Regions from separate parts of the Pseudomonas sp. FW305-96 genome, predicted to be linked through region 2. Evidence: predicted binding sites of a transcription regulator. Region 2 holds the regulator's gene; the other holds the start of a gene.
What was found. The regulator sigma-54, encoded in region 2, starts transcription at its own class of promoters, with help from an activator protein. The targets are predictions, from matches to a motif close to ANTGGCATNNANNTTGCTNT.
Positions count from the first base shown of each region.

Region 1: the regulator sigma-54 is predicted to act here: its motif matches at 9,046-9,065, upstream of glnA (type I glutamate--ammonia ligase).

Region 1 is NZ_JBYSYW010000007.1:34,335-45,592, reverse strand. Features, by position in the region: gene gpmI (2,3-bisphosphoglycerate-independent phosphoglycerate mutase) at 1-486, opposite strand, end outside; gene AC3WL2_RS07310 (rhodanese-like domain-containing protein) at 693-1,106, shown strand; gene grxC (glutaredoxin 3) at 1,108-1,362, shown strand; gene secB (protein-export chaperone SecB) at 1,402-1,887, shown strand; gene trmL (tRNA (uridine(34)/cytosine(34)/5-carboxymethylaminomethyluridine(34)-2'-O)-methyltransferase TrmL) at 1,972-2,433, opposite strand; gene AC3WL2_RS07290 (hypothetical protein) at 2,432-2,869, shown strand; gene AC3WL2_RS07285 (RHS repeat-associated core domain-containing protein) at 3,135-3,953, shown strand; gene ntrC (nitrogen regulation protein NR(I)) at 4,079-5,515, opposite strand; gene glnL (nitrogen regulation protein NR(II)) at 5,512-6,597, opposite strand; gene aroQ (gamma subclass chorismate mutase AroQ) at 6,853-7,395, opposite strand; gene glnA (type I glutamate--ammonia ligase) at 7,541-8,947, opposite strand; gene thiI (tRNA uracil 4-sulfurtransferase ThiI) at 9,324-10,778, shown strand; gene typA (translational GTPase TypA) at 10,906-11,258, shown strand, end outside.
Region 2 is NZ_JBYSYW010000016.1:103,547-114,804, reverse strand. Features, by position in the region: gene murA (UDP-N-acetylglucosamine 1-carboxyvinyltransferase) at 1-1,244, opposite strand, end outside; gene AC3WL2_RS14530 (BolA family protein) at 1,268-1,507, opposite strand; gene AC3WL2_RS14525 (STAS domain-containing protein) at 1,626-1,928, opposite strand; gene AC3WL2_RS14520 (MlaC/ttg2D family ABC transporter substrate-binding protein) at 1,925-2,578, opposite strand; gene mlaD (outer membrane lipid asymmetry maintenance protein MlaD) at 2,588-3,073, opposite strand; gene mlaE (lipid asymmetry maintenance ABC transporter permease subunit MlaE) at 3,073-3,870, opposite strand; gene AC3WL2_RS14505 (ATP-binding cassette domain-containing protein) at 3,870-4,679, opposite strand; gene AC3WL2_RS14500 (KpsF/GutQ family sugar-phosphate isomerase) at 4,925-5,899, shown strand; gene AC3WL2_RS14495 (KdsC family phosphatase) at 5,900-6,424, shown strand; gene lptC (LPS export ABC transporter periplasmic protein LptC) at 6,433-7,005, shown strand; gene lptA (lipopolysaccharide transport periplasmic protein LptA) at 6,992-7,516, shown strand; gene lptB (LPS export ABC transporter ATP-binding protein) at 7,517-8,242, shown strand; gene AC3WL2_RS14475 (RNA polymerase factor sigma-54) at 8,417-9,913, shown strand; gene hpf (ribosome hibernation-promoting factor, HPF/YfiA family) at 9,992-10,300, shown strand; gene ptsN (PTS IIA-like nitrogen regulatory protein PtsN) at 10,313-10,777, shown strand; gene rapZ (RNase adapter RapZ) at 10,780-11,258, shown strand, end outside.

The DNA.
Region 1 (11,258 bases), on a different contig from region 2:
CGCGCTGCGCGGCGGTGTGTCGCGGCCATCGAGGAAGGCATGCAGGTAGATCTTCTCGGCACCACGCTGCGCGGCCAGTTCGGCCATGGCGATCAGGTGGTCCTGGTGGCTGTGCACGCCGCCGTCGGAGAGCAGGCCGAGGATATGCACGGCCTTGCCGGCGCTGGCGGCTTTTTCCACGGCACCGACGAGCACCGGGTTTTCGAAGAACTCGCCGTCACGGATGGCCTTGGTCACCCGGGTGAAGTCCTGGTACACCACGCGGCCGGCGCCGAGGTTCATGTGACCGACTTCCGAGTTGCCCATCTGCCCGTCGGGCAGCCCCACGTCCATGCCGGAGCCGGAGATCAGACCATGCGGCTGGGTGGCGCGCAGGCGGTCGTAGACCGGCGTGTTGGCAGCAAAGATGGCGTTGTATTCGGGGCTTTCGCTGTGACCGAAGCCATCCAGGATGATCAGGACCAGAGGTTTAGGCGTACTCGTCATCAATCAAACTCACGGTTGTTCAAAGATGATAAAGACACGCATTTTAGGGCAAATCCGCCAGCGACGGCGAATATTCCTCCCATTGCCCGACCAGCGCGGTCAGGCATGCAACATGAAGGCGCGTTTGCCGCCAGCCCGGTGGGCTTTGGCGGTCATGGGGGGCTGTGTATACTGGCCGCCATTTTCAATCGCCTGGAACACCCCTGATGGTTGCTCACCTGATTCAATTCGCGACAGATCACTTCATCCTGGTGGCCATTTTCGTCGTCCTGCTGGTCCTGCTGCTGGTCAATGAAGTCCGCCGTGGCGGCCAGAGCCTGAGCAACGGCCAGCTGACTGCCCTGGTCAACGCCGACAAGGCCGTGGTGATCGATATCCGCACTGCCAAGGAATACTCGGCCGGGCATATCGTCGGCGCGCTGAGCATGCCGCAGGACAAAGTGGCCGGCCGCATGACCGAGCTGGAAAAGCACAAAGACAAGACCCTGATCGTCGTCGACGCGATGGGCCAGCAGTCCGGTACCCTGTGCCGCGAACTGCTCAAGGCTGGTTACACCGCCGCCAAGCTCAGCGGTGGCGTTTCCAGCTGGAAAGCCGATAACCTGCCCCTGGTGAAGTGATATGAAGCCCGTCATCGTCTATTCCAGCGACTACTGCCCCTACTGCATGCGCGCCAAGTACCTGCTCGAGAGCAAGGGCGTGGCGTTCGAGGAGATCAAGGTCGACGGCAAACCCCAGGTTCGCGCCGAAATGAGCCAGAAGGCCGGCCGTACCTCGGTGCCGCAGATCTGGATCGGCAGCACGCATGTCGGTGGATGCGATGACCTCTATGCCCTGGAGCGCGCGGGCAAGCTCGACGCGCTGCTGGCGGCCTGATTCGCACTGCATTCAAGAACATTAGGAAAAGGATCTGCCATGACTGACCAACAGAACAACGGCGCTGGTGCTGAAGAAACCGCACCACAATTCTCCCTGCAGCGCATCTACGTGCGCGATCTGTCGTTCGAGGCTCCGAAAAGCCCGCAGATCTTCCGCCAGCAGTGGGAGCCGAGCGTATCGCTGGACCTGAACACCCGTCAGAAAGCCCTGGAAGGCGACTTCCACGAAGTGGTGCTGACCCTGTCGGTGACCGTCAAGAACGGTGACGAAGTGGCGTTCATCGCCGAAGTGCAACAGGCTGGTATCTTCCTGATCGCCAACCTGGACGCGTCCTCGATGAGCCACACCCTCGGCGCGTTCTGCCCGAACATCCTGTTCCCGTACGCCCGCGAGACCCTGGACAGCCTGGTGACCCGTGGCTCGTTCCCGGCGCTGATGCTGTCGCCGGTCAACTTCGACGCCCTGTACGCGCAAGAAATGCAGCGCATGCAGGAAGCCGGTGAAGTGCCGACCGTTCAGTAATTTCTGCCGGTAAAGAAAAAGGCGACCTTCGAGGTCGCCTTTTTCATGTCTCTTGCTGGGGATAGAACCCGAGCGGCGAGCACATCAGCTTCCGGCAAACCCCTGCTGGCGCCACGCCTCGTACACCGTTACGGCCACGGTATTGGACAGGTTCAAGCTCCGGCACCCCGGCCGCATCGGCAGGCGCAGGCGTTGCTCGGCAGGCAGGCTGTCCAGCACCTCGGCCGGCAGGCCACGGCTTTCGGGCCCGAACAGGAAGGCGTCACCGGGCTGGTACTCGACCTCATGGAACGGGTGCGAGCCTTTGGTGGTGAACGCGAACAGTCGAGGCTGATTCAGGCTTTCCAGGCATTCGGCCAGGCTTTGGTGGCGCTGTAGCGTGGCATACTCGTGGTAATCCAGCCCCGCGCGGCGCAGGCGTTTGTCGTCCAGTTCGAAGCTGATGGGCTCGATCAGGTGCAGGGCGCAGCCGCTGTTGGCGCACAGGCGGATGATGTTGCCGGTATTCGGCGGAATTTCTGGTTGAAAAAGGATGACGTGAAACATGCACGGCTCCAAGCGTGAAGATGACGAGCATTCTACCCCCGAACCCGACCCGCGTTCGAAGGCCTGGCCGCGGGTGCTGCTGTCGCTGGCGATCTTCGGCATGCTCGTGGGCCTGATGATCGGCCGGCTGACCGCGCCCGAGGAGCGGGTGCTGGAGCAGGTCGAGGTGGTGCAGGGCGGGCTGGACCTGTGGTTCAACGAAGAGCCGCAACTGCATGGCGAGACTGTCGAGGGTACCGTGGCCGTGGTGTTCCAGGCCGAGGGCAAGGCCGCGCGGGGCCAGTTGATGTTGCAGGGCAAGCCGGTGGGCTGGCGTTTGCAGAAGAGCGAGGAAGGCTTGCTGTTGACGCTGGTCGCTGCGCGCCCCCTGCGCGGCGAATGGGCCGGAGCGCAGGAGGCGGGACGTTGGCGGGTGCAGGTGAGGCTGCATGAATAAAAGAGGGGATATCCCGGCCTGCCTGTACCGAGGTCCCCAAAACTGGAGGTACTGGATACAAAGCAGGGAGCGTGCCAGGTCTTGCAGGCCCTGGAATGCGGTGTTCCGGCCATTTTTCGAGGGTTTTGAAGGCTAATCTGCCTTGTGCTGGTGCATGCGGCACAGCAACGGTGCAGCTGGGACCTGATAAATTTGCCAGTTTCGGCCACTGCCAGCATTGGTTAACGTTCTGCTCATGAATCATGCTCCTGTGGAGGGATTGTTCATGAGCCTGCACTTGCCGATGCTCGATCACCAGCGATCATCTTTCGGGGGGAGTTCCTACTCCAGGGCGTATACGCCATACGGTGCCGCTGCATTTGCAGAAGGCCCGACTCTCGGCTTCTGCGGGCAGCTCTGCGAAAGACCTATAGGCACCTATCAGCTGGGCAACGGCTACCGCTGCTATTCGCCAACCGCATTGCGCTTCCTGTCACCGGATCGCCACAGCCCATTCGGCAGAGGGGGGCTCAACGCATATGGCTATTGTGCTGGTGATCCAGTCAATCGGAGTGATCCTGGTGGGCGGTGGTGGGGGTTGGTGAGGGATGCCGTCTTCTCGGCCCTCGTCTTCCAGGATGGAGCAAGGGATCTGCACAAAAGTCTCCTGAATAGGGGGGAGGTGCAGGCGAAAAAGGCGCATTCTACCGATCATCGTGTACTGAATGAGGTGGCCCCTAGCCTGACACGGCTCACCGTCGATAGTGGTCAGGTCGCTTTGGGAGGGCTTTCGTTTGCCACTAATGCGCTTCAGTTGGCGGGTGTGGCGGTGAACCCTGTTGTGGGCAGTGTGGCGGCATGGGCGGGTTTTGCGCTCTGGGGAGCGAAGAAAGCTGCCCAGTATCGTGAGGCAAGGCAGGCGCAGGATCCCTTGCACTATCTGACGCTGAGTAGCGTGAAACAGGAACAGAAAATTCCTGCGTTGTTCGGGCAAGTGAGGGAGTCAATCAACGCCGGCACGGCCTCGGATCTGTCCGAGGTAGTGATACAGCAGACACACAATGACGTTTTTACGGCCGCTGGTGAATTAAGGGACATGAAGTAAGTCGATCTATTCCTGCTTCATGTCTGTTGCGCTCTATTGGCAGTTGAGCCGCCAATTGGTCTGAATCATGTGTTGCCTACGAGAGGGCCATGTTTGGCCCTCCCAGGTTTGCAGCAGGTCGATGCTCAGTGGTCTTCGCCCTCGTCCTCATCGGAGCCATCCACCTTCATCCCCAGCTCCTTGATCTTGCGCGTCAAGGTGTTGCGCCCCCACCCCAGCAACAACGCCGCATCACGACGACGCCCGGCCGTATGCTTGAGCGCCGTCTCGATCATGATCCGCTCGAAACTGGGCACGGCGCTGTCGAGCAGGCTCGACTGGCCACGGGCAAGGGCCTGGTCGGCCCACTGGCGCAGGGCCTGTTCCCAGTTGGTCACCGGCGCGGCGTCCTGGGGCAGGTTGAGCAGTTCCGGCGGCAGGTCGCCGATCAGCACTTCGCGGCTGGAGGCCATCACGGTGATCCAGCGGCAGGTGTTCTCCAGCTGGCGCACGTTGCCCGGCCAGGGCAGGTTGCGGATGAATTCCTCGGTCTCGGGCTTGAGCAGCTTGGGTTCCACCGCCAGCTCATGGGCGGCGCGGCCGAGGAAGTGGCGGGCCAGGGCCGGGATGTCCTCACGTCGGTCCGCCAGGCGCGGGATATGGATGCGGATCACGTTGAGGCGGTGGAACAGGTCTTCACGGAACTTGCCGGCCTGCACCAGCGACTCGAGGTTCTGGTGGGTGGCGGCGATGATGCGCACATCCACCTTAACCGGCACATGGCCGCCGACCCGGTAGAACTCGCCGTCGGCCAGCACTCGCAGCAGGCGGGTCTGGGTATCGGCGGGCATGTCGCCGATCTCGTCGAGGAACAGCGTGCCGCCGTCGGCCTGCTCGAAACGCCCACGACGCAGGTTGGCAGCGCCGGTAAAGGCGCCCTTTTCATGGCCGAACAGCTCGGACTCCATCAGGTCCTTGGGGATCGCCGCCATGTTCAGGGCAATGAACGGCGATGCCGCGCGCGGGCTGTGGCGGTGCAGGGCATGGGCCACCAGCTCTTTGCCGGTACCAGACTCACCATTGATCAGCACAGTGATGTTGGAGTGGCTGAGGCGGCCGATGGCACGGAACACCTCTTGCATCGCCGGCGCCTCGCCGATGATCTCGGGGGTGCGGGCCAGCGCCTGGGGCACCTCCAGCGCCTGCTGCTCCTGGGCGTGCTGGTTGGCGCGCTTGACCAGCGACACCGCTTCGTCGACATCGAACGGCTTGGGCAGGTACTCGAAGGCGCCGCCCTGGTACGACGCCACGGCGCTGTCCAGGTCGGAATGGGCGGTCATGATGATCACCGGCAGCCCAGGGTGCTGGTCGCGGATCTGGGCGAGCAGGTCAAGGCCGCTGGCGCCGGGCATGCGGATATCCGAGATGATCACGTCCGGTTGCTGGCGGGCCAGGCGGCCCATCACGCCGTCGGCGCTGTCGAAGCTCTGGGTGGTCATGCCTTCCTGCTGCAGGGCCTTTTCCAGGACCCAGCGGATGGAGCGATCATCATCGACGATCCAGACGGTTTCACTTCGGCTCATGGGGCGGTGGCTCCTTGTTCCAGGGGCAGGTAGATCGAGAAGGTGGTGTGGCCGGCGTGGCTTTCACATTCGATCAGGCCCTGGTGCTGGCTGATGATGTTCTGGGTGATGGCCAGGCCCAGCCCGGTGCCGTCCGGGCGGCCGCTGACCATGGGATAGAAGAGGGTGTCCTGCAGTTCCGCGGGGATGCCGGGGCCGTTGTCGATGATCTCGATCCGCGCCACCAGGCGGTGGCGCACGTGGCCGATGGTGAACTGGCGCACGGCCCTACTGCGCAGGGTGATGCGGCCCAGGCGCAGTTCGTTCTGCGCGCCGATGGCCTGCATGGCGTTGCGCACGATGTTGAGCACGGCCTGGATCATCTGCTCGCGGTCAATCAGCACGTCCGGCAGGCTCGGGTCGTAGTCGCGCACCAGGGTGATGCCGCCCTGGCTCTCGGCATCGACCAGGCTGCACACCCGTTCGAGCACTTCGTGGATATTGGTCATGGACAACGACGGCAGCTTGTTCGAGCCGAGCATGCGGTCGACCAGGTTGCGCAGGCGGTCGGCCTCTTCGATGATCACATTGGTGTAGTCACGCAGGCCGTCCTCGGGCAGCTCGCGGGCCAGCAGTTGCGCCGCGCCGCGAATGCCGCCGAGGGGGTTCTTGATCTCGTGGGCGAGGCCACGCACCAGCATCTTGGTGGTCTCCTGCTTGCTCAGCTGGGCCTCCTCCTTGGTGATGCGCAGCAGGCGGTCACGCGGGTGCACCTCCAGCAGCAGCAGGGTCTGGCCCTGATGCAGGATGGGCGTGACGGCGTAGTCGACAGTGATGCTCTGGCCGGCCAGCGAGGTCAGCTGGGCTTCGCGCTTGGTGAACGGGTGCGCCTGCTCCACCGCCTGGCGCAGCGAGTTGAGTGCCTCGGCCGATTCGGTGAACAGCTCGCTGATGAACTGGCCATGGCTGCGCTGGCCACTGACAGCCAGGAGCATTTCCGCGGCTGGATTCATGTACTCCAGGCGCAGTTCGGCATTGAGCAGGAGCGTGGCCGTGGTCAGGTTGTCCAGAAGCAGACGGTGCTGTGCATCGCTGATGGTCATAAGGTGTCGTTGACCTCTTTTGGCACAGTGGCGCCCAACGGCTCGGGCCCGGGGGCGCGCACGGAAAAGTGCTGGATGCAGTGAAAATGCAAGAACCAAACCAAGGCTCCGAAAAGAAGCGGAAATTCCGGATAAACACCTGGAACTGCGCGAATTCGAGCCATAAAGCCCTGGTTTATCGATTCTTGTGAACCAAATTGGGTTGCATGATGGGGCGTGCCGCCAAGTCATGCACCAATATGGAGCATAGGGCGGTCAGCGCAATTTGCACAGCTGGGCGCTGGCGCGAACCAGGGCGAGGTGGCGCGTTGTGTCCTGGGTGCGTTGTTGCAAGGCGTCGGCCAGGTGGTTGGCGCATTGGCTCGGCGGGGTCTGGTCAAAACGGGCGAGGGCGCTCAGCAGCTGTTCCTGCAGCAGGTCCAGTTCAGGGCGCACTTCGTTGGCCAGGTCGCGGCGTGGAAGGGCTGGCGCCTGTCGGGCGCGATGCCAGGTGTCGAGCAGGTGGTACTGCAGGAGCTTGTTGGCTTCGATCTGGTCGGCAAAAAAGGCCTCGACGCGTGCCGGATCCAAGTGGTGGGCGACGGCGGCTTGGCGTGCGCTGACCAATACCTGGTGCTCGCGGGCACTGGCCTGCACGGGTTGCTGGTGATCCCACTTGTGCAGGGCGACAGCTTCGGCCAGGTCCAGGCGCCGATCGATGGTGGCAAGCAACTGATCCAGGGTAGGCGTGATGCTCGGTGAGGTGGCACAACCGGATAGGGCGATGCAGCAGGTCAGGGCGAGGGTGGTGGCACGCATGGCGATCTCCTTGGGAATGAAGCCTCGAGTGTCGCCTGTGGCGTTGCGGCGGCTAATAGGTGTTGTCCGATGATGAGGGTATGAAAAAGAAACGGCCTCCCGAGGGAGGCCGTAATGATGTCACCGACGCGAGGCGCCGATCAGATCAGCAGCTGTAGTACAGCTCGTACTCCAGCGGGTGCACGAAGGTGCGGACCTTGATCTCTTCTTCGCTCTTCAGCTCGATGAAGGCATCGATGAAGTCGTCGGAGAACACGCCGCCCTTGGTCAGGAACGCACGGCCTTTGTCCAGCTCTTCCAGGGCTTCCTTCAGGCTGCCACAGACTTGCGGGATTTCCTTGGCCTCTTCAGGCGGCAGGTCGTACAGGTTCTTGTCGGCGGCATCGCCTGGGTGGATCTTGTTCTGGATACCGTCCAGGCCTGCCATCAGCAGGGCCGCGAAGGCCAGGTACGGGTTGGCCGACGGGTCCGGGAAGCGTGCTTCGATACGGCGGGCTTTCGGGCTGCCGACGTAAGGAATACGGATCGAGGCGGAACGGTTGCGCGCCGAGTAGGCCAGCATCACCGGGGCTTCGAAACCTGGGACCAGACGCTTGTACGAGTTGGTCGACGGGTTGGTGAAGCCGTTCAGGGCCTTGCCGTGCTTGATGATGCCGCCGATGAAGTACAGGGCGGTATCGGACAGGCCGGCATAGCCTTCGCCGGAGAAGGTGTTCTTGCCGTCTTTCCAGATCGACATGTGCACGTGCATGCCCGAGCCGTTGTCGCCGTACAGAGGCTTGGGCATGAAGGTGGCGGTACGGCCATAGGCGTCGGCAACGTTGTGCACGACGTATTTCAGGGCCTGTACTTCGTCAGCTTTCTTCACCAGGGTGTTGAACTTGACGCCGATTTCGTTCTGGCCGGCAGTCGCCACTTCGTGGTGGTGAACTTCGACGGTCTGGCCCATTTCTTCCAGGGCGTTGCACATGGCGGTGCGGATTTCGTGGTCGTGGTCGAACGGCGGAACCGGGAAGTAGCCGCCTTTCACGCCCGGACGGTGGCCTTTGTTGCCGCCTTCCACGTCAGCGCCGGTCATCCACGAGCCTTGCTCGGAGAAGATCTTGAACATCGAGCCGGAGATGTCCGAGTGGAACTTCACTTCGTCGAAGATGAAGAACTCAGGCTCTGGGCCTGCGAACACGGTGTCACCGATGCCGGTGCTCTTCAGGTACTCTTCGGCGCGCTTGGCGATGCCGCGCGGGTCACGATCGTAGCCCTGCATGCTCGACGGGTCGACGATGTCGCAGGTGATGATCAGGGTCGGTTCTTCGGTGAACGGGTCCAGCACGGCGGTTTCGTCAACCGGCATCAGGATCATGTCGGAGGCTTCAATGCCTTTCCAGCCAGCGATGGAGGAGCCGTCGAACATCTTGCCGACTTCGAAGAAGTCTTCGTCCAGGCCATCGCGCGCCGGCATGGTCACGTGATGCTGAATGCCCTTGGTGTCCGTGAAACGCAGATCAATCCACTTGACGTCATGATCTTTGATGAGTTGAACCGACTTCGACATGTTGTCCTCCGGATGGTCTAGGGCGCAGTTGGCCGCTGCCCTGGAAATAAGGGTGTCGCTGGGCGCGGATAGTCGGCCAAGCTTACCTGCCTCACAAGGGAGCAAATTGCATGCCAGTGCCCGAAAATGGCCTGCACGCGATAAAAAGAGGCGTTGCTGGGTATTTGCTGGTGATCTGGATGGCTGCTGTGCACTCATGTGATGCGTTTTTTAACTTTGCCGCACCGTTATGGTGCGCTCTGTGCGTGCAGGGCTACATCGCGGGGCAGGCAACATAAATCCAACCTTCTGGACAAAAGTTGGTCAAAAGCTGAGCAATTTCCGCTATAATTCGCGCCCCTCATTTTCGGTAGGCCCTGGGCGCGCTGTTAAACCAATGAAACTTATCGTCAAAGTCTTCCCAGAAATCACCATCAAGAGCCGGCCGGTGCGCAAGCGCTTCATCCGCCAGCTCGCCAAGAACATCCGCAACGTGCTCAAGGACCTTGATCCCGAGCTCGCGGTTGATGGTGTCTGGGATAATCTCGAGGTGGTCACCCGCGTCGAGGACGAAAAGCTCCAGCGCGAAATGATCGAGCGCCTCACCTGCACGCCGGGTATCACCCACTTCCTGCAGGTCGAGGAGTATGCACTGGGCGATTTCGACGACATCGTCGCCAAGTGCAAGCACCACTTTGGCCACCTGCTGGCCGGCAAGCGCTTCTCGGTACGCTGCAAGCGCGGCGGCCACCACGATTTCACCTCGATGGACGTCGACCGCTACGTCGGCAGCCAGCTGCGCCAGCTGTGCGGCGCCGCCGGCATCGACCTGAAGACCCCAGAAGTCGTGGTGCGCATGGAGATCCGCGACCAGCGCCTGTACGTGATTCACAATCAGCACAACGGCATTGGCGGCTACCCGCTGGGCGCACTGGAACAGACCCTGGTGCTGATGTCCGGTGGCTTCGACTCCACCGTCGCGGCCTACCAGATGATGCGCCGCGGACTGATGACCCATTTCTGCTTCTTCAACCTCGGTGGCCGTGCCCACGAGCTGGGCGTGATGGAAGTGGCCCACTACCTGTGGAAGAAGTACGGCAGCAGCCAGCGCGTACTGTTCATCAGCGTGCCGTTCGAGGAAGTGGTCGGCGAGATCCTCAACAAGGTCGACAACAGCTACATGGGCGTCACCCTCAAGCGCATGATGCTGCGCGGCGCCGCGCACATGGCCGACCGTCTGCAGATCGACGCGCTGGTCACCGGCGAGGCGATCTCCCAGGTGTCGAGCCAGACCTTGCCGAACCTGTCGATCATCGACTCGGCCACCGACAAGCTGGTGCTGCGTCCGCTGCTGGCCAGCCACAAGCAGGACATCATCGACCAGGCCACCGAGATCGGCACCGCCGACTTCGCCAAGCACATGCCCGAATATTGCGGCGTGATCTCGGTGAACCCGACAACCCATGCCAAGCGTCACCGCATGGAGCACGAAGAAAAGCAGTTCGACATGGCCGTGCTGGAGCGCGCCCTGGAGCGTGCCAAGTTCATCTCCATCGACCATGTGATCGACGAGCTGGGCAAGGACATCGAAATCGAGGAAGTGGCCGAGGCGCTGCCAGGCCAGATCGTCATCGACATTCGTCACCCCGACGCCCAGGAAGACGAACCTCTGGTGCTGGAAGGCATCGAAGTCCAGGCCATGCCGTTCTACGCCATCAACAGCAAGTTCAAGCACCTGGACCCCACGCGCCAGTACTTGCTGTATTGCGACAAGGGTGTGATGAGCCGTCTGCACGCACACCACCTGCTCAGTGAGGGACATGCCAATGTGCGTGTTTATCGTCCGACATAAGACGCCAGGGCTGTATGGCGGCAGCATCCGCCATCGCCCTCCCGACCATCGGGCCCGCTGAGCCGTAAACCGTACATATTGGCCGCCTACACTGGCGGCAACCGAATCCTCTGATCGAGATACAGTTGTGATCGAAAATCTGCGTAACATCGCCATCATCGCCCACGTTGACCATGGTAAAACCACCCTGGTCGACAAACTCCTGCGCCAGTCCGGCACCCTGGAGCGTAACGAGCTCAACGACGAGCGCGTCATGGACTCCAACGACCAGGAAAAAGAGCGCGGCATTACCATTCTGGCGAAAAACACCGCCATCAACTGGAACGGCTACCACATCAACATCGTCGACACCCCCGGCCACGCCGACTTCGGTGGCGAGGTTGAGCGTGTAATGTCGATGGTCGACTCGGTGCTGCTGCTGGTCGACGCCCAGGACGGCCCGATGCCGCAAACCCGCTTCGTGACCAAGAAGGCCTTCGA
Region 2 (11,258 bases):
TTCGCGCCCAGCATCTGCAGTTTCTCCTCGATGCACTCGTAGCCACGGTCGATGTGGTAGATGCGATCGATCAGGGTGTCGCCTTCGGCGACCAGCGCCGACAGCACCAGGCTGGCGGAAGCACGCAGGTCGGTGGCCATTACCGGCGCACCTTTGAGCGCCTTGACGCCAGTGACGATGGCGGTGTTGCCCTCGACCTGGATCTGCGCACCCATGCGGTGCATCTCATACACGTGCATGAAGCGGTTCTCGAAGATGGTCTCGATTACCGCGCCAGTGCCTTCGGCGATGGCGTTGAGCGAAATGAACTGCGCCTGCATATCAGTTGGAAACGCCGGGTAAGGAGCGGTACGCAGGTTAACGGCCTTCGGACGCTTGCCGTGCATGTCCAGCTCGATCCAGTCTTCGCCAGTGGTGATGTCGGCGCCGGCTTCCTTGAGCTTCTCGAGGACGGCTTCGAGGATGGTCGGATCGGTATCCTTGACCTTGACGCGGCCACCGGTAACGGCAGCGGCGACCAGGTAGGTGCCGGTCTCGATACGGTCGGGCATGACGCGGTAGTTGGCCGAGTGCAGACGCTCGACGCCATCGATGGTGATGGTGTCGGTACCGGCGCCCTGGATCTTCGCACCCATGGCGATCAGGAAGTTGGCCAGGTCGACCACCTCCGGCTCACGGGCGGCGTTCTGCAGCACGCTGCGGCCCTTGGCCAGGGCGGCGGCCATCATGATGTTCTCGGTGCCGGTGACGCTGACGGTGTCGAAGAAGAAATGCGCGCCGCGCAGGCCGCCTTCGGGGGCCTTGGCCTTGATGTAGCCGCCTTCGACGTCGATCTTCGCGCCCATGGCCTCGAGGCCGCGGATGTGCAGGTCGACCGGACGCGAACCGATGGCGCAGCCACCCGGCAGGGCCACTTCGGCCTCACCGAAGCGGGCTACCATGGGGCCGAGCACCAGGATCGAGGCGCGCATGGTCTTGACCAGCTCGTAGGGAGCGACCAGGGTCTTGATGGTACGCGGGTCGATCTCCACCGAGAGCTTTTCGTCGATCACAGGCTCGATGCCCATGCGGCCGAACAGCTCGATCATGGTGGTGATGTCGTGCAGGTGCGGCAGGTTGCCGACCGTGACCGGGCCATCGCACAGCAGGGTGGCCGAAAGGATCGGCAGGGCGGAGTTCTTTGCGCCGGAAATGCGGATCTCGCCATCGAGACGCGCGCCACCAGTGATAATCAGTTTGTCCATACGTATCTCGCCGCCAAGTAGGCTCAGGTGCGCTCAGCCCAGGCTGCGCTGCTGAAGAATTTCATGGTTACCGCGTGAATGCTGCCGTTGGCGATCCACGGATTGAGGTGAGCATAGATCGCCTGCTGACGCTTGACCGGGCTCTGGCCGGCCAGCTCGTCGCTGATCACGTTCAACTGGAAGTTGCAGCCTTCGCCTTCAACTTCGACCTGGGTTCCCGGCAATTTCTCTTCCAGAAAGCTTTTAACTTCTACGGCCTGCATGCTCAACCTCGATCGGCGCCCAACGCGCGCGGGTCGGCCATCATACAAAAAAGCCCCTCGCCTGCGAAGCCCATGAAGGGGCGCACTGACCGAGGGGCCTTTCCCGAACGGCAGGGCATCAGCCCGCCAATACCTCATCGAGGTCATAGACCCCGGCAATTTCCTGCATGTTCTCGGGGATACCGCGCAACTCCCAGGTTTTTCCCGCCGCCTGGGCATCGCGCATGAACCCCAGCAGCAACGACAGGCCGACGCTGCTCGATTTGACCACCGCAGTGCAATCGAACACCAGGCGCGCCTCGCCACTGGCGGCGATCAACGCCTTGCCCTGTTTGCGCAGGGCCGGGCCGCTGCGGTAATCCAGCACGCCGGCCAGGGCAAGAACGCCCGGCGCGGCCATGCTCACGGCGGCGTCACTCATTTGACTTCCTTATCCGGCGAGCTGTCGGCTGTTTCCTTGGCCTTGGCCACTTCACCGGCCCAACCGTCGATGGTCTTGTCCAGGTTGTTGCCGTTACGCTGCATGGCATCCTGGAACTGGTCGCGGAACAGCTTGCCGATGTTGATGCCGTTGACGATGACGTTACGCACCTTCCACTCGCCGTCCAGCTTGACCATGGTGTACTGCACCGGATAGACCGCGCCGTTGGTGCCGGTGATCTTCATGCCGACGCTGGTGCGATCGTCACCCTCGGCCTTGGCCGGGTCGACGGTGATGCCCTGGTTGTTGTACTCCAGCAAGGCGTTGCCATAGAACTGCATCAGGCTGCGCTTGAAGTTCTCCTGGAAGCGCTGCATCTGCTCGGGCGAGGCCTTGCGCGAATACTTGACCGTCATGATGCTCTTGGAGATGCCGTCGGCATCGACCACCGGGCCGAGATTGGCGTTGAGCGCGTTGTAAAACGCATTGGGATCGGCCTTGTACTGCTCCTTGTTGCTCTTCAGATCGCTGAGCAACTGGGTGGTGGTGCCCTGGATCACATCACGGGCAGACTGCCCAGGCGCGGCCAGGGCCAGCAGGGGGAAGGCCGCCAGCAGAACCAGCAGGCCACGTCGCAGGATCGAAATCATGGAAACTCCTTAATTAGCCGGTTGAGCTTCTTTCGGTTCCTTGCCCACCGAGTTGAGCAGGAACTTGCCGATCAGATCTTCCAGCACCAGCGCCGACTGCGTGTCGTGGATGGTGCTGCCATCCTTGAGAACCACGTCCTCGCCGCCCACGCTGATGCCGATGTACTTCTCGCCCAGCAGGCCGGCGGTCAGGATCGAGGCAGTGGAGTCGGTCGGCAGGTTGTCGACATGCTTGTCCAGCTGCAGCGTGACCCGGCCGGTATAGGAGTCGCGATCCAGATCGATGGCGGTGACCTTGCCGATGGTCACGCCAGCCATGGTCACTTTAGCTCTGACCGTCAAACCGGCGATATTGTCGAAGTACGCATAAACTTTATATGTGTCGCTGCTCGGGCTGGCCGACAGCCCGCTGACACGCAGGGCCAGCAGCAGCAGCGCCAGGATCCCGGCCAGGAGGAACAGGCCGACACCGATTTCCAGGGTGCGGTTTTGCATCAGAAATCTCCAAACATCAAGGCGGTCAGAATAAAGTCCAGACCCAGGACTGCCAACGAGGCATAGACCACGGTCTTGGTGGTGGCACGGCTGATCCCTTCTGAAGTGGGCTCACAGTCGTACCCCTGGAATACGGCGATCCAGGTAACGACGAAGGCGAACACCAGGCTCTTGATCAGCCCGTTGAGCACGTCGTCGCTGAAAGAGACACTGTTCTGCATGTTGCCCCAGAACGAGCCTTCGTAGACGCCCAGCCAGTCCACGGCGACCCACGAGCCGCCCCAGATGCCCACCACGCTGAAGATCAGCGCCAGCAGCGGCAGCGAAATGAAGCCGGCCCACAGGCGTGGCGCCACGATGTACTTGAGCGGGTCGACGCCGATCATTTCCAGGCTCGACAGTTGCTCGGTGGATTTCATGTTGCCGATTTCGGCGGTCAGCGCAGAACCCGCGCGGCCAGCGAACAGCAAAGCGGTGACCACCGGCCCGAGCTCGCGCAGCAGGGTCAGGGCGACCATCTGCCCCACCGCCTGTTCCGAGCCATACTTGTTGAGAATGCTGTAGCCCTGCAGCGCCAGGACCATGCCGATGAACACGCCGGACACGACGATGATCGCCAGCGACAGCACGCCCACCGAATACAGTTGCTTGACCAGCAGCTGGAAACCGCCGCCGATACCACTGCGCCCGCCCAGCGAATGGCCGAGGAACAGGCACGAGCGTCCCAGTACGGCCAGCACATCGATGGCCGAACGGCCGAACAGACGGATACGTTCGAGTAAGGATTTTCTGCGCATCAACGCGTCCCCAGCAAATCGGCGCGGTAGTCAGGCGCAGGGAAGTGGAAGGGTACCGGGCCATCAGGGTCGCCTTTCATGAACTGGCGGATGCGCGGGTTGTCCGAGCCCATCAGTTCGTCCGGCGTGCCCTGCCCCAGCACCTGGCCATCGCCGACCACATAGATGTAGTCGGCAATGCTCGCGGTTTCCGCCAGGTCATGGGACACCACGATACTGGTGATGCCCAGGGCATCGTTGAGCAGGCGGATCAGGCGCACCAGCACGCCCATGGCGATCGGGTCCTGACCGACGAACGGCTCGTCGTACATGAGGATCTGCGGGTCCAGGGCGATCGCACGGGCCAGTGCCACACGGCGCTTCATGCCGCCAGACAGCTCGTCGGGCATCAGGTCGATGGCGCCGCGCAGACCCACGGCCTGCAGCTTCATCAGCACGATGTCGCGGATCATCTCGTCCGACAGCTGCGTATGCACCCGCAGCGGGAAGGCCACGTTCTCGAACACATCCAGGTCGGTGAACAGCGCACCGCTCTGGAACAGCACGCCCATCTGCTTGCGCGCATCGAACAGGTCGCCCCGCGACAGCGCGGGCAGGTTCTGCCCATTGACCCAGACTTCGCCGCCGGCCGGGCGCAACTGCGCGCCCATCAGGCGCAGCAAGGTGGTCTTGCCGCACCCTGAAGGCCCCATGATGCCGGTGACCTTGCCGCGGGGAATGCGTATGTCCACGTTGCTGAAAATGCTGCGCGAACCGCGCTTGAAGGTGACGCCCTTCAACTCGACCGCGTAGGCGCTATCCACACTCATCTAGACTCCTTGCTAGTGCAGCCTCGTCATAGTGGACGCCTGCCTTCATCTTGAAGGCACACAGGTCCCCGGCGGGCCGAATAGCGGCGAACTATAGCACCGCTGATAGGCCCGCCCCAAGGCCGTCACCCCACTCGTTCAGGGCACAGACAGGCAGGCGCGGCATCCATATGACATTCGAAGGATGAGCCTTTCACACATTGCGGCTATAATCGCCGCCTTTTCATCAGGCATTGCGTTCCGACATGACCCAATCCAGCGAGCTGATCCAATCCGCCCAGCGCACCCTGCGCCTCGAACTCGAGGCCGTGGAGGCCCTGCTGGCCCGCATCGACGGGGACTTCGTCAAGGCCTGCGAACTGATCCTGGCCAGCAAGGGGCGGGTCGTGGTGGTAGGCATGGGCAAGTCGGGGCACATCGGCAACAAGATCGCCGCCACCCTGGCCAGCACCGGCACCCCGGCGTTCTTCGTGCACCCGGCCGAGGCCAGCCATGGCGACATGGGCATGATCACCCGTGACGATGTCATTCTTGCCCTGTCCAACTCCGGCAGCACCGCCGAGATCATCACCCTGCTGCCCTTGATCAAGCGCCTGGGCATCCAGATGATCAGCCTCACCGGCAAACCGGACTCGCCCCTGGCCCAGGCCGCCGAGGTCAACCTCGACGCCAGCGTCGCCCAGGAAGCCTGCCCGCTCAACCTTGCGCCGACCTCCTCCACCACTGCGGCGCTGGCGCTGGGCGACGCCTTGGCCATCGCCCTGCTGGAGGCTCGCGGCTTCACCGCCGAAGACTTTGCCTTCTCCCACCCGGGCGGCGCGCTGGGCCGTCGCCTGCTGCTGAAGGTCGAGAACGTCATGCATGCCGGCGAAGAGCTGCCCGTGGTAAAGAACGGCACCCTGCTCAAGGACGCGCTGCTTGAAATGTCTCGCAAAGGTTTGGGCATGACCGTGGTGCTGGGTAACGACGGCAAGCTGGCCGGCGTCTTCACCGACGGTGACCTGCGCCGCAGCCTGGACCGCAACATCGACGTGCACAAGACGCTCATCGACGAAGTCATGACCGTGCACGGCAAGACCGCCCGCGCCGAGATGCTCGCCGCCGAGGCACTGAAGATCATGGAAGACCACAAGATCAGCGCGCTGGTGGTTGTCGATCAGGACGACCGCCCGACCGGCGCCCTGAACATGCACGACCTGCTGCGCGCCGGAGTGATGTAAATGACCCAGGACCTGATGCAACGCGCCAAGACTATCAAGCTGGCGGTGTTCGACGTTGACGGCGTGCTCACCGATGGCCGCCTGTACTTCCTCGAGGACGGCAGCGAGTTCAAGACCTTCAACACCCTCGACGGCCACGGCATCAAGATGCTCATGGCCTCGGGCGTGACCACCGCGATCATCAGCGGGCGCAAGACCCCTGTGGTCGAGCGCCGGGCGAAGAACCTTGGTATCCCGCACCTGTTCCAGGGCCGCGAGGACAAACTGGTGGTGCTGGACGGCCTGCTCGCCGAACTCAATCTAAGCTATGAACAGGTCGCCTACCTCGGCGACGATCTGCCCGACTTGCCGGTGATCCGCCGCGTCGGCCTGGGCATGGCGGTGCAGAATGCCGCGGCCTTCGTTCGCCAGCATGCCCACGGCGTTACCCAGGCCCGCGGCGGCGAAGGCGCCGCCCGCGAGTTCTGTGAACTGATCATGCAGGCCCAGGGCACCCTGGACGCTGCCAACGCCCATTACCTCTAAGGCTGCCCATGCTCAGCAAGAAGATCAGAAATGTCGCGCTGCTAGGCGGGATCGCCGCCGTGCTGGTTGCGGTAGGCTATTGGAACATCAGCCCGGAAAGCTTCCTCGAACAGCCCCAGGCCCAGGTCGACCAGAGCGCCATCGACTACTACGCGATCAACGCCCACAGCCTGCAGTTCCTGCCCGACGGCAAGCTGCAGTACGAGATGACCGCCGCCAAGGTCGAGCACCTCAAGGCCAGCGAGGTCACCCTGGTGACCACCCCCGACCTGCATATGTACCGTGGCACCGAGTACCCCTGGCATGTGCAGAGCAAGCGCGCCGAGGTCAACCCGGACGGCACCGAGGTGGAGCTGATCGACGATGTGCGCGTGGCGCGCACCGACGAGAAGCAACGCGAAACCATCATCACCAGCACACGCATGACCGTGTTCCCGCAGAAGCAATATGCGCAGACCGAGCAAGCCGTTAGAATCGACGGCGCCGGTGGCACGACTACGGGCAAAGGAATGAAAGCGTATTTGAAAGAAGGCAGGATGGACCTGCTCTCTAACGTAAGAGGACAGTATGAGGCTCGTTAAAACCATCCCCCTTCTGCTCAGCCTGGGCGTAGCACTGGGAAGCGCGAGCGCCTTCGCCCTGCCGAACGACCGTGACCAGCCGATCCGCATCCAGGCGGACAACGCCCACCTGGACGACAAGCAGGGCGTGGCCACCTACACCGGCGACGTGATCATCACCCAGGGCTCGATGATGATCAAAGGCAACACCGTGACCATGACCCGCGCCGCCAACGGCGATATCGACGTGGTCACCTCGGTGGGCAACCTGGCCTACTTCGAGCAGCAGCAGAGCGCCGCCAAGCCCGACAAGATGAAAGGCTGGGCCGTGACCATCCAGTACCAGGCGCAGAAAGACGTGGTGATCCTCACCGACCGCGCCAAGGTCGAGAACGAAGGCAACACCACCGAAGGCGAGAAGATCGTCTACAACACCAAGACCCAGGTGGCTACCGCCGGACGCGGTGGCAACGTGACTGCACCGCGTCAGCGTATCGACATGGTCATTCAACCGAAGAAAAAGGCCGAGTAAATGGCAACCCTCAAAGCCCAGCACCTGGCCAAGAGCTACAAGGGCAGGCAAGTCGTGCGCGACGTCAGCCTGTCCATCGACAGCGGCCAGATCGTCGGCCTGCTCGGCCCCAACGGCGCCGGCAAGACCACCTGTTTCTACATGATCGTCGGCCTGGTCCAGGCCGACCAGGGCCGTGTGCTGATCGACAGCCTCGATGTCAGCCACCAGCCGATGCACGGGCGCGCCCAGGCCGGTATCGGCTACCTGCCGCAGGAAGCGTCGATCTTCCGTAAACTGTCGGTGGCCGACAACATCATGGCCATCCTCGAGACCCGCAAGGACCTCGATCGCGAAGGCCGCCGCAAGGAGCTGGAAAGCCTGCTGCAGGAGTTCCACATCAGCCATATCCGCGACAATCTGGGCATGAGCCTGTCCGGCGGCGAACGTCGCCGGGTCGAGATCGCCCGCGCCCTGGCCACCGCACCCAAGTTCATCCTGCTGGACGAACCGTTCGCCGGTGTCGACCCGATTTCCGTCGGCGACATCAAGCAGATCATCCACCACCTCAAGAACAAGGGCATCGGCGTACTGATCACCGACCACAACGTTCGCGAGACACTGGACATCTGCGAGACGGCCTACATCGTCAACGATGGCCAACTGATCGCCGAAGGCGATGCCGAGACCATCCTGGCCAACCAGTTGGTCAAGGAAGTTTACCTGGGGCACGAGTTCCGACTCTGACCACAGGCCTGCCCGGAGCACTGGCGAATGCGCCTGATCGGGGCTTAAGTTGTTACAGTGCTCTAGGCAAACGCTGCAATTTCAGGCATATAACTTGCTTAAAGTCGGCGCCCAAGCGCCCTACGTGTAGTGGATGGCGCATGCGCGCCGGCAACAAGGTATTAAGCCCCAGCCATGAAACCATCGCTCGTCCTAAAAATGGGCCAGCAACTGACGATGACACCTCAGTTGCAACAGGCCATCCGCCTGCTTCAGCTCTCCACCCTGGACCTCCAGCAGGAAATCCAGGAAGCGCTGGAGTCCAACCCGATGCTCGAACGTCAGGAAGACGGCGAGGACTTCGACAACAGCGACCCCATGGCGGACAACGCCGAGAACAAGCCGACCGCCGAAGCCCAGGACAACAGTTTCCAGGAAACCTCCAGCAGTACCACGGAAAACCTGGAGGACGGCGAATGGGCCGAGCGGATCCCCAACGAATTGCCGGTCGACACTGCCTGGGAAGACATCTACCAGACCAGCGCCAGCAGCCTGCCGAGCAACGATGACGACGAATGGGACTTCACCACCCGTACGTCGGTGGGCGAGAGCCTGCAAAGCCACCTGCTGTGGCAGCTCAACCTGGCGCCGATGTCCGACACCGACCGGCTGATCGCCGTCACCCTGATCGACAGCATCAACGCCCAGGGCTACCTGGAAGACACCCTCGAAGAAATCTGCGCCGGTTTCGACCCGGAGCTGGACATCGAGCTGGACGAGGTCGAGGCGGTGCTGCACCGCATCCAGCAGTTCGAGCCGGCCGGCATTGGCGCCCGCACCCTCGGCGAATGCCTGCTGCTGCAACTGCGCCAGCTGCCGGCCTCGACACCCTGGATGAGCGAGGCACAGCGCCTGGTCACCGACTTCATCGACCTGCTCGGCAGCCGCGACTACAGCCAGCTGATGCGCCGGATGAAGCTCAAGGAAGACGAACTGCGCCAGATCATCGAACTGGTACAGAGCCTCAACCCGCGCCCGGGCTCGCAGATCGAGTCCAGTGAACCCGAGTACGTCGTGCCCGACGTCATCGTGCGCAAGGACAGCGAACGCTGGCTGGTCGAGCTCAACCAGGAGGCGGTGCCGAAGCTGCGCGTCAATCCGCAGTACGCCGGCTTCGTCCGTCGCGCCGACACCAGCGCCGACAATACCTTCATGCGCAACCAGTTGCAGGAGGCGCGCTGGTTCATCAAGAGCCTGCAGAGCCGCAACGAGACGCTGATGAAAGTGGCGACGCAGATCGTCGAGCACCAGCGTGGCTTCCTCGACCATGGCGACGAGGCCATGAAGCCGCTGGTCCTGCATGACATCGCCGAGGCGGTGGGCATGCACGAATCGACCATTTCCCGGGTGACCACGCAGAAATACATGCACACCCCGCGCGGCATCTACGAACTGAAATACTTTTTCTCGAGCCACGTGAGCACCGCCGAAGGCGGCGAATGCTCGTCCACGGCAATCCGCGCGATCATCAAGAAACTGGTGGCTGCGGAAAATCAGAAAAAGCCATTGAGTGACAGCAAGATCGCTGGTTTACTGGAGGCACAAGGCATCCAGGTAGCCCGTCGCACCGTCGCCAAGTATCGCGAGTCGTTGGGGATCGCCCCTTCGAGCGAGCGCAAGCGGCTGATGTAGCCCCCGGATGTGCCACAGCGTTTCAGTGGCAGGTGCAACACCTGCCTCTTTATGCACGGGCAACAAAGGAGAAGCTGTATGCAAGTCAACATCAGTGGACAGCATGTAGAAGTCACCCAACCACTGCGCGATTACGTGCTCGAGAAGCTCGCCCGGGTGGAGGGTCATTTCGACAAGATCACCAACGTGACGGTGATCATGAAAGTCGAGAAGCTTCAGCAGAAGATCGAAGCCACGCTCCAGATTCCCGGCGGTGAGGTGGTTGCAAACGCCGAACACCAAGACATGTATGCAGCGATCGATGCCCTGGCCGACAAGCTCGACCGCCAACTGAAAAAACACAAGGAAAAACAGCAAAGCCTGCTGCAAGGCGCAGCCGCCCGCTGATCCCCCTCATCCATGATCCGACTTGAAACCATCCTGACCCCCGGCCGTTCCCTCGTGAACGTGCCGGGCGGCAGTAAGAAGCGCGCCCTGGAAAAGGTCGCCAACCTGATCGCCGAGCAAGTACCTGAGCTGGAGATGCAAGACGTCTTCGACAGCCTGTGGGCTCGCGAAAAACTGGGCTCCACCGGTTTTGGCAATGGCATCGCCATACCCCATTGCCGCCTGGCAGGTTGCAGCGCGCCTGTCAGCGCCCTGCTGCACCTGGACGCCCCCATTGATTACGATGCCATCGATGGCGCCCCGGTCGACCTGCTGTTTGTCCTGCTGGTCCCGGAAGCCGCCACCGACGCGCACCTTGAACTGCTGCGCCAGATCGCCAGCATGCTTGATCGCAAGGAGGTCCGCGATAGCCTGCGTGCCGCCGATAGCAGCGAGACCCTCTACCAGGTCGTCCTGGACGTACAAAACGAGCACTGAACATGCGCCTGATCATCGTCAGCGGTCGCTCCGGCTCCGGTAAGAGCACCGCCCTCGACGTGCTGGAAGACAACGGCTATTACTGCATCGACAACCTGCCTGCCGGGCTGTTGCCGCAGCTGGCTGAAAACGCCCTGATCAACACAGAGCTGTTGCAACCCAAGGTTGCGGTCTCGATCGATGCACGCAACCTGCCCAGCCATCTGTCACGCTTCCCTCAGTTGCTGGAAGAGGCACGCTCCCGGCATATTCAGTGCGACGTGCTGTATCTGGATGCCGACGAAGACACGCTGCTCAAGCGTTTTTCGGAAACCCGCCGCCGCCATCCACTGACCAACGACAGCCGTTCGCTGGCTGAGGCAATCCGGGTGGAGAGCGAGCTGCTTGGGCCGATCGCCGACCTTGCCGACCTGAAGATCGATACCACCAACCTGAACCTGTACCAGTTGCGTGACTCGATCAAGCTGCGCCTGCTCAACCA